2 regions of the Streptomyces sp. NPDC047315 genome follow, and region 2 is predicted to be linked to the other one. Evidence: riboswitches for the same ligand, from Rfam matches in the RefSeq annotation. Region 2 holds a riboswitch; the other holds the start of a gene.

Region 1 (4,202 bases), on a different contig from region 2:
CTTCGACTCGTCCGACACCTGTTCGTAGAAGCTGACCAGCCGGTCGGCGTCGTCGACGGTGATGGGGCGGATGCGCGCGGTACCGCCGTCGCGCAGCACCACGTCCGCCTCCCAGTGGTCGGGGTAGGCGTGGTCCCGCTCGGTCTGCATGGCAGAAATCGTACGGCGCGGACGCCCGGTGGTGGTGCTGTCGGACCGGACTCGGGCACCATCGCCGAACGCGTCCGCCCCGTCACCGTCGGGCGCCGTCGGGGCTTGCGGCGGGGGTTTACGGTCGGTAGGAGCACCCGGGGCGTCGTGAGAGACTGACCGGGACTGGTCTAGACAACAGCTGATTCGAAGGGCAACACCATGGCTGAGCGCCGTGTCACCGTCGGTTGGGCCGAGGGCCTGCACGCCCGACCCGCCTCCATCTTCGTCCGCGCCGCCACGGCCTCCGGCGTCCCCGTGACGATCGCCAAGGCCGACGGCAACCCGGTCAACGCCGCCTCCATGCTCGCCGTGCTCGGCCTGGGCGCGCAGGGCGGCGAGGAGATCGTCCTCGCCTCCGACGCCGACGGCGCGGACGCCGCCCTGGACCGGCTGGCCAAGCTGGTCGCCGAGGGGCTGGAGGAACTGCCGGAGACGGTCTGAGCCACCCAACGCTCGACTTTCGCGGGCCCGCGGCTCGCACCGGGACAAAGGCGCTGAACCTTCGGGGTCAGCGCCTTTGTCGTGCCTCGGTGCGCCCCGGCCAACGCCGACGTGCCCCGGCGCGGTCGCACCGGGGCACGTCGAAGCTCGAAGCAGGATTCCGCGGGTCAGACGTTCACGCCGCGGGCGCGCAGATACGCGACCGGATTGACGTCCGAGCCGTAGTCGGCGCCGCTGCGGGCCTCGAAGTGGAGGTGCGCCCCGGTGGAGTTGCCGGTGGAGCCCGCGCGCCCGATCCGCTGGCCCGGCATCACGGCCTGCCCCTCGCCGACGGTGACCGCGGAGAGGTGGGCGTACTGGGTGTACGAGCCGTCGCGCATCTTGATGACGACGTTGTAGCCGTACGCGCCGCCCCAGCCGGCCTCGACGACGGTGCCCGCGCCCACGGAGACGACCTCGGTGCCGGACGAGGCGTGGAAGTCGACGCCGCTGTGGCTGCCGGAGGACCACAGCGAGCTGTTGGCCTGGTACGAGGTGGTGACGTGAGAGCCGGCGACGGGCAGCTGGTAGGAGTTCAGCAGCCGCTGACGCTCGGCCTCGCGGGCGGCGCGCTCGGCGGCCTTGCGCTCCGCCTCGACCTTGCGCTTCGCCTCCGCCGCCGCTTCGGCGCGGGCGACGGCCTCGCGCTTCTGGTCGACGGCCTGGTCGGTGACCTGCTCGGCGAGGGTGTCGGTGGCGGCCAGCATCTGGAGCGTGCCGGTGTCCTCGGCGCTCAGCGACCCGGTGTCGCCGTCGTTGCGCGGCTCGGTCCCCGTCGCGAACGCGGGGGACGCGAGGGTGCCGATCACCCCGGAGGTGGCGAGGGTCGCAGCGCCGGCGATGCTCGCGCTCCTGCGCGTCACGCGGCTGGGGGCACGGTGCTTCCCGGTGGGTCGGGCGAACGCCATGGCGTGGCCGGTCCTTTCCTTCCTTCTCGCCTACCGGGTTAGCTGACGGGTTCGGAGAGAGGAAGGTCTCCTACGGCTCCTCCGCAGGCCGCGGAGGGGCCGATTCACCCCGGGGGAACTGGGTCCCCGGCTCCCCTGGGCTCGCGCCCGGCGGGGACTCGGCGATGACTGTCCGTGCCGCGGGTGCGGCGGGCTCCTGGCGAACAGCCGGATCGACGCTAGGCGGGCCCGCTCGCGTTCGCCAAACAAACGACGATCTTTGTTGGCTATGCCACAGCACGTGTCGGCAGACTTCCCATCAAAAAGGACATTCGGCGGGGAGATACGACGCCCGGACGGCGAACGTGCAACGGACGTACGGCCGTCGGGTGACGGTCCGATGGCGCCGGTGTGCGCGAAGTGTGACCACGAGGGCACCCCACGACCACGGGCGGCCGTCCGTACCGGACGTGACGGGACGGGACGTGACGGAGCCCCGGCGTCCGCCGTGGACGCCGGGGCTCCGCTACGGGCCCCTACGGGCTCCTGCGCCGGGAGACGGGCTCCGTCAGCCCTTGACCACCGTCACTTCCCCGATCCCCAGCTCGCGCACCGGCTCCGCGATCTGCGCCGCGTCGCCGACGAGCACCGTGACCAGCCGGTCGACGGGGAAGGCGTTCACCACCGCGGCGGTCGCCTCCACCGTGCCCGTCTGCGCCAGCCGGGCGTACAACTGCGCCTGGAAGTCGTCCGGAAGGTGCTGCTCGACCTGGTCGGCGAAGGTGCCGGCGACCGACAGCGCCGTCTCGTACCGCAGCGGGGCGACCCCGACCAGGTTCTGCACGGCGACGTCGCGCTCCGCGTCCGTCAGGCCCTCGGCGGCCAGCGTGCGCAGCACCTGCCACAGGTCCGCCAGCGCGGGGCCGGTGTTGGGCGTGTCGACCGAGCCGCTGATCCCGAGCAGCGCGGCCCCCGACCCGTCGGGCGCCGAGCACAGGACCTGCGCGAAGGCCCGTACGCCGTAGGTGTAGCCCTTCTCCTCGCGCAGCACGCGGTCCAGCCGGGACGTCAGGGTGCCGCCGAGGCAGTACGTGCCGAGCACCTGGGCGGGCCAGACGCGGTCGTGCCGGTCCGCGCCGATCCGGCCGATCAGCAGCTGGGTCTGCACCGCACCGGGGCGGTCCACGACGAACACCCGACCGGCGTCGTCGGCGGTGATCTCGGCCCGGGGGTGCGCCGGGGCGGTGTCGCCCGTCCACGCGCCGAGGGTGTCGGCGAGCACCGCGTCCAGGTCCACCCCGGTCAGGTCGCCGACGACGACCACGGTGCTGGTGGCAGGCCGTACGTGGGCGTCGAAGAACGCCCGTACGGCGGTCGAGTCGATCCGGGTCACCGTCTCCTCGGTGCCCTGGCGGGGCCGGGACATCCGCAGCGAGGCGGGGAACAGCCGCCGGTACAGCTCCTTGGCGGCGCGCCGTCCCGGGTTCGCCGTCTCGTGCGGGATCTCGTCCAGGCGGTTGCGAACCAGACGTTTGACCTCGCCGTCGTCGAACGCGGGCTCGCGCAGCGCCTCCGCCAGCAGCCCGAGCGCCTTGGGGAGCCGGGAGACCGGGACCTCCAGGGAGACCCGGACGGCGGGGTGGTCGGCGTGGGCGTCGAGCGTGGCGCCGCAGCGCTCCAGCTCGGCCGCGAACTCCTCGGCCGACCGGGACTTGGTGCCTTCGGACAGGGCGCGCGCCATGATGGTGGCGACCCCGTCGAAGCCCTCGGGCTCGGCGCCCAGGGGGGCGTCGAGGATGACCTCGACCGCCACCACCTGCTGGCCGGGGCGGTGACAGTGCAGCACGGTCAGGCCGTTGTCGAGGGTCCCGCGCCCGGGCGCGGGGAACGCCCAGGGGGTGGGCTCCCCGGACGTGGGCATGGGGTGGAAGTCCATCGTCGTCAGCGGCTCGGCGGCGTCGGTCACTGGTCCGCCCCCTCTCCTGCGTCGTTCTGGGCGTCGGCGTCGGCGGCCGGCAGCGGCTCGTAGACCAGCACGGCCCTGTTGTCCGGGCGCAGCCGGGCGCGGGCGATGTCGCGCACCTCCTCGGCGGTGACGCTCAGCACGCGGTCCACCGCGGTCAGCGCGAGCTGCGGGTCGCCGAACAGCACGGCGTACCGGCACAGTTCGTCCGCGCGGCCGGCGACGGTGCCGAGCCGGTCCAGCCATTCGCGCTCCAACTGGGCCTGGGCGCGCTCCATCTCCTCGGCCGTGGGGCCCTCCTCGGCGAAGCGGGCCAGCTCCTCGTCGACCGCGGCCTCGATCTGCGGGACCTCGACCCCGCCGGAGGTCTTCACGTCCAGCCAGCCGAGCGAAGGCGCGCCCGCCAGCCGCAGCAGCCCGAACCCGGCGCCGACGGCGGTCTGGTCCCGGCGCACCAGGCGGTTGTGGAGCCGGGACGACTCGCCGCCGCCGAGGACGGTCAGCGCGAGGTCGGCGGCGTCGCACTCGCGGGTGCCGTCGTGCGGCAGTCGGTACGCGGCCATCAGCGCACGCGCCGGCACCTCCTCCTCGACGACCTCGCGCAGCTGGCGGCCCATGACGTCCGGCAGGGAGCCGTCGCGCGGCGGCTGCTTGCCGTCGTGCCCGGGGATGGAGCCGAA
Region 2 (4,202 bases):
ATGAGGGCGCGCACCGCGGCCCGTGACTTCGCCCGGCGCACGCAGGGGGCGGCAGCGGCGCACGCGGTGTCGGAGTACCAGCGCTTCGCGACCTCGCTCGCCTTCCTGCGCCACCGGGCGCAGCGCGGCACGGTCGACCCCGACTTCGTCGCACGGGAGCAGGAGCTGCTGCACCACATGTGGCGGCGCAAGGACGTCGCGAGCCCCGCGCTGACGTACGCGGCACGCGCGACGGGCGCGGTCCGGGTGCCCCCGCCGTACCGGGACTACGAGGGCTACAACCCGTACCGCGCATGACGCGGGGACGCCACTCCGGAAGAAGAGACCGACGGCCCTGGCGTCGGGGGGTGACACCAGGGCCATCGGCGATTCGGGGACGGCGGCGACGACGATGCTGATGACGGCGTACGGCACGGCCGGCAGCCGCGGCAACCGGCGGCTGGGGGCGCACGAACCCGCACTTCGGGAACTCAGGAGTGCGCGGAAGCCGCCACCCGCTCGTCGCGGCCGTCGTCGCGGCCGTCGTCGAGCCCAAAGCTCAGCTCAGGGCTCGGCGGGACTTGCTGATCAGACGCTGAGGCCCTTGCTCTGCAGCCAGGACGCCGGGTTGATGGTGGCGCCGCCCGGGGTCTGAACCTCCATGTGCAGGTGCGCGCCGGAGACGTTGCCGGTGGCGCCCACGCGCCCGACGCCGTCGCCCGCGACGACCTTCTGGCCCGCGCTCACGCCGACCGTCTGCATGTGGGCGTACATGATCTCGGTGCCGTCGTTCAGCTCCAGGATGACCTGGTAGCCGTACGCCGGGCCGGACCAGCCCGCGAACTTGACCGTACCGGCGCCCACGGCCTTCAGGGGGGTGCCCGCCGAAGCGACGAAGTCGAGGCCGGTGTGCTGGCCGGAGGACCACATGGAGCCGGACTGACCGTACGTCGCCGAGATGCTGTACGAGGAGAGCGGCAGCGCGAACATCTTCGCGAGCTTCGCCTTGCGCTCGGCCTCCGCCTTCGCCTTGGCCTCTGCTTCGGCCTTCTTCTTCTCGGCCTCCGCCTTCGCCTTGGCCTTGGCCTGGGCTTCCTTCTCGGCCTTCTCCTTCGCGGCCTTGTCGGCGGCGGCCTGCTTCGCGGCCTCGGCCTGGGCCTGCTGCTGCTCGGCCTGCTGGAGGATCCGGGAGCGGAGCGCCTCGCCGGCGCCGCCTTCGGCGGTGGCGCCCATCGCCATCAGCTCGTTGGCGCCCTCGCCGGACTGGTCGTCGCCGGACGGGTCGTCGTTCTTGTCGTCACCGCCCCCGAGGCCGTCGGGGAGGGAGATGGAAACCGGGGGCTTGTTCTGGGCGGTGGCGATGCCACCCGCGCCGACCGCCGCGATCACACCGACGCCGAGGACGGTGGAGCTACGGGCGAAGGCCCTGCGCTGCTGGCGCAGGACGCGGTGGCGACCGCGGGACGGAAGGACGGTCTCCGCGCTGGGGTTCCACTCGCCGTACGAGCGCTCGGCCCCGTTTTCGCTGAAGGCACCGGTCCTGGAGGACCCGGCAGGAGCTTCCGGGGCAGGGCTGTTGGACGCCACTGAGGCGTACTCCTTTCCTTCCTTCTCGCCTACCGGGTTAGCTGACGGGTTCGGAGCAGGAAGGTCTCCTACGGAACGCTTCGCAGGCTGCGAAGCATCCGATTCACCCCAAGAGGTGGTTCCCCGGTTCCCTTGCGGGATTCGGCGCGTGCGCACGGCGTCGCCCTGACGGCGACTGGGACGACCGCGCTGCGTTATCGAACGTTAATAGACACGGGTCCCGGATTCCAAGCCGGTCCCCATGATCGTTAACGATGATCGCGGAACCAACCGGGACACAAGCGGCCGGATTCGGGCGACTTGAGCGGCCCGAACGAGGTTTAGCCCGCACCACGCCCCTGCCATGACCCTGACAGTACGTCACATGGCGTGCTCCGAGCAGTCGTTCGACTACGCTGCGTGGACCCTCGACGCGACGTCGACCGCCGCGGCTCCGGCGGGCCGGGTGACCGCCAGCAGCGCCATGTCGTCCGTGGAGCCGCCCCCGGTGTGCCGGCGGACGTCGTCGATGAGCGCGTCCAACAGCTCCCCCGGGCCCGGGAAGACGCGCCCGACGAGCCGGGCGTCCGGCTCGTAGAAGGCGCCGGACGCATCCCGCGCCTCGGACAGCCCGTCGGTGTAGAGCAGCAGCGTCGCCCCCGGCGGCATCGGGTGCTCGTCCACCCGGTCCGGCCACTGCCCCAGCGCGTGCATCCCGAGCGGCAGCGCGGGCTCGCCCGGCTCCAGCCGCCCCAACCGCCCGTCGTCGCGGAGCAACAGCGGCTCCGGGTGCCCGCGGTTCACCAGCCGCACGACGCCCCCGCCGTGCGGGATCTCCGCGATGACCACGGTCGCGAACCCCTCGAAGGAGTCCACGTCTCCCTCGCCCCGCCGCCCCGCCTCCCGGTTCAGCGCCCGCTCCAGCCGTTCGGCCACCCCCTCCAGGGCGCGCTCCTGCTCGGCCGCCTCCCGGAACGAGCCGATCAGCACGGCCACCGCCTCCACCGCGCCGAGCCCCTTGCCCCGTACGTCCCCGACCACCAGCCGCACCCCGTGCGGGGTGTCCTGCACCGCGAAGAGGTCGCCCCCGATGAACGCGTCCGCCAGCGCCGCCTCGTACCGGGCCGCGATCCGCAGCCCGCCGATCTCCTCGGCGGGGGTGGGCAGCACGGCGCGCTGCGCGGTCTCGGCGATCACCCGGGCGGAGGCCAGCCGTTCATTGCTGCGCGCCACGACCCGGTTGATGAAGAGCGCCAGCACGGAGACGGTGAAGACGGTGGTCAGCTCGGTGTACGCCTGGGTCTGCCCGATCGAGTGGTTGTAGATGTCCAGGGCCAGCTCGGTCAGCACGGCGAAGGCGCCGGTCGCCAGCGTGACCGACCACGAGAAGAACGGGGCGGCGATCAGCGGGGCGGCCGTGAACATCGGCACCGCAGTGAACTTCCCCGGGGTCGACAGGTCGTAGACCACCCCGACGATGATCATCAGCGCCGGCAGCATCCGCGCGAAGCGCCGGGCACCGAAGCTGTTCCGCTCTTCCTCCGCCACGGATGCTCTCCTCCCCCCTCAGCCTCGGGCCGGCGGGCGGGGACGGCGAGCCGGCTGGGCCGGCCGGGGGACGCCTCCTGTGGGTGAGCGGGTGCGGGGAGACGGGAAGGGGCCGGGAAACGACGATGGCCCGGCACTCGATCGAGTGCCGGGCCACGGTCTTCAGTAGCGGGGACAGGATTTGAACCTGCGACCTCTGGGTTATGAGCCCAGCGAGCTACCGAGCTGCTCCACCCCGCGTCGGTGAACACAACTCTACGCCATCCGGAGCAGTGCTCGCGACCAAGGGTCCCCCGCCGGCGGGGGACCCCGGGGCTCAGGCGGTGATCACGGGGGCCTCAGTCGGTGAGGTGTCGCTCCGCGTACGCCGCCATCGCGTCCCGTACGAAGACCGCCGTGCCCTCGCCGTGCCGGTCGTAGTTGCGCCCGAAGCGCGGATCGGCGACGAACATCTCGCCGAGCCCGGCGAAGTGCGCCTTCGACGGGGCGCCCATCAGGGACTGCCACGCGTACATCCGCCGGGTGACCTCCTGCGCCACCTCGCCGTCGGCCGGGTGCCCGGCCTGGAGCACCCGCGCGTAGTCCCGGGCGATGTCGTCGTGGGCGCGCTGGTGGTCCCGGCGCTCCTGCCCGCTCAGCGATCGCCAGGTGCGGTCGCTGCGCTGCCAGGCGTCCGTGCCCCAGCGCTCGGTCACCTCCTGCTCGTACTGCGTGTGGTCGAAGCCGTCGAGCACGTCCTCAGCCATCAGTTCCTCCCCTCGTTCGGTCTTGTGCAGGGTGGTCCGCACCGAGGCGATCTGTCGCCCGATGCGTTCGCGCTCCAGCTCCAGCAGCCCGAGGTGGGCGCGGAGCGCGGCGGCCGTGTCCCGCTGCCCGGCCAGCACCTCGGCGATGGCGGGCAGCCCGAGCCCCAGCTCGCGCAGGAGCAGGATGCGCTGGAGGCGCACCAGCTCTTCGGGGCCGTAGTAGCGGTAGCCGTTGGCACCGACCCGGCACGGCTCCAGCAGCCCGACGTCCCCGTAGTGCCGCAGGGTGCGGCTGGTCGTACCGGCGCGGCGGGCGACTTCTTGGATCGACCACTCCATGACCTGAACCGTAGAACTTGACGT

The links. A riboswitch is a leader RNA that binds a small molecule or an ion and turns the genes downstream of it on or off. The one in region 2 is predicted to bind cyclic di-AMP.
Positions count from the first base shown of each region.
Region 1: linked by a shared signal. The riboswitch ahead of ABZ842_RS32815 (M23 family metallopeptidase) and the one ahead of ABZ842_RS12245 (M23 family metallopeptidase) in region 2 are both predicted to bind cyclic di-AMP.

Region 1 is NZ_JBEYTZ010000038.1:69,004-73,205, reverse strand. It holds gene ABZ842_RS32825 (GNAT family N-acetyltransferase) at 1-150, opposite strand, end outside; gene ABZ842_RS32820 (HPr family phosphocarrier protein) at 352-633, shown strand; gene ABZ842_RS32815 (M23 family metallopeptidase) at 801-1,580, opposite strand; cyclic di-AMP (ydaO/yuaA leader) riboswitch at 1,594-1,754, opposite strand; gene ABZ842_RS32810 (pitrilysin family protein) at 2,128-3,525, opposite strand; gene ABZ842_RS32805 (pitrilysin family protein) at 3,522-4,202, opposite strand, start outside.
Region 2 is NZ_JBEYTZ010000009.1:18,467-22,668, forward strand. It holds gene ABZ842_RS12240 (PrsW family intramembrane metalloprotease) at 1-297, shown strand, start outside; gene ABZ842_RS12245 (M23 family metallopeptidase) at 568-1,566, opposite strand; cyclic di-AMP (ydaO/yuaA leader) riboswitch at 1,578-1,723, opposite strand; gene ABZ842_RS12250 (PP2C family protein-serine/threonine phosphatase) at 1,957-3,093, opposite strand; tRNA gene ABZ842_RS12255 (tRNA-Met) at 3,260-3,333, opposite strand; gene ABZ842_RS12260 (MerR family transcriptional regulator) at 3,432-4,178, opposite strand.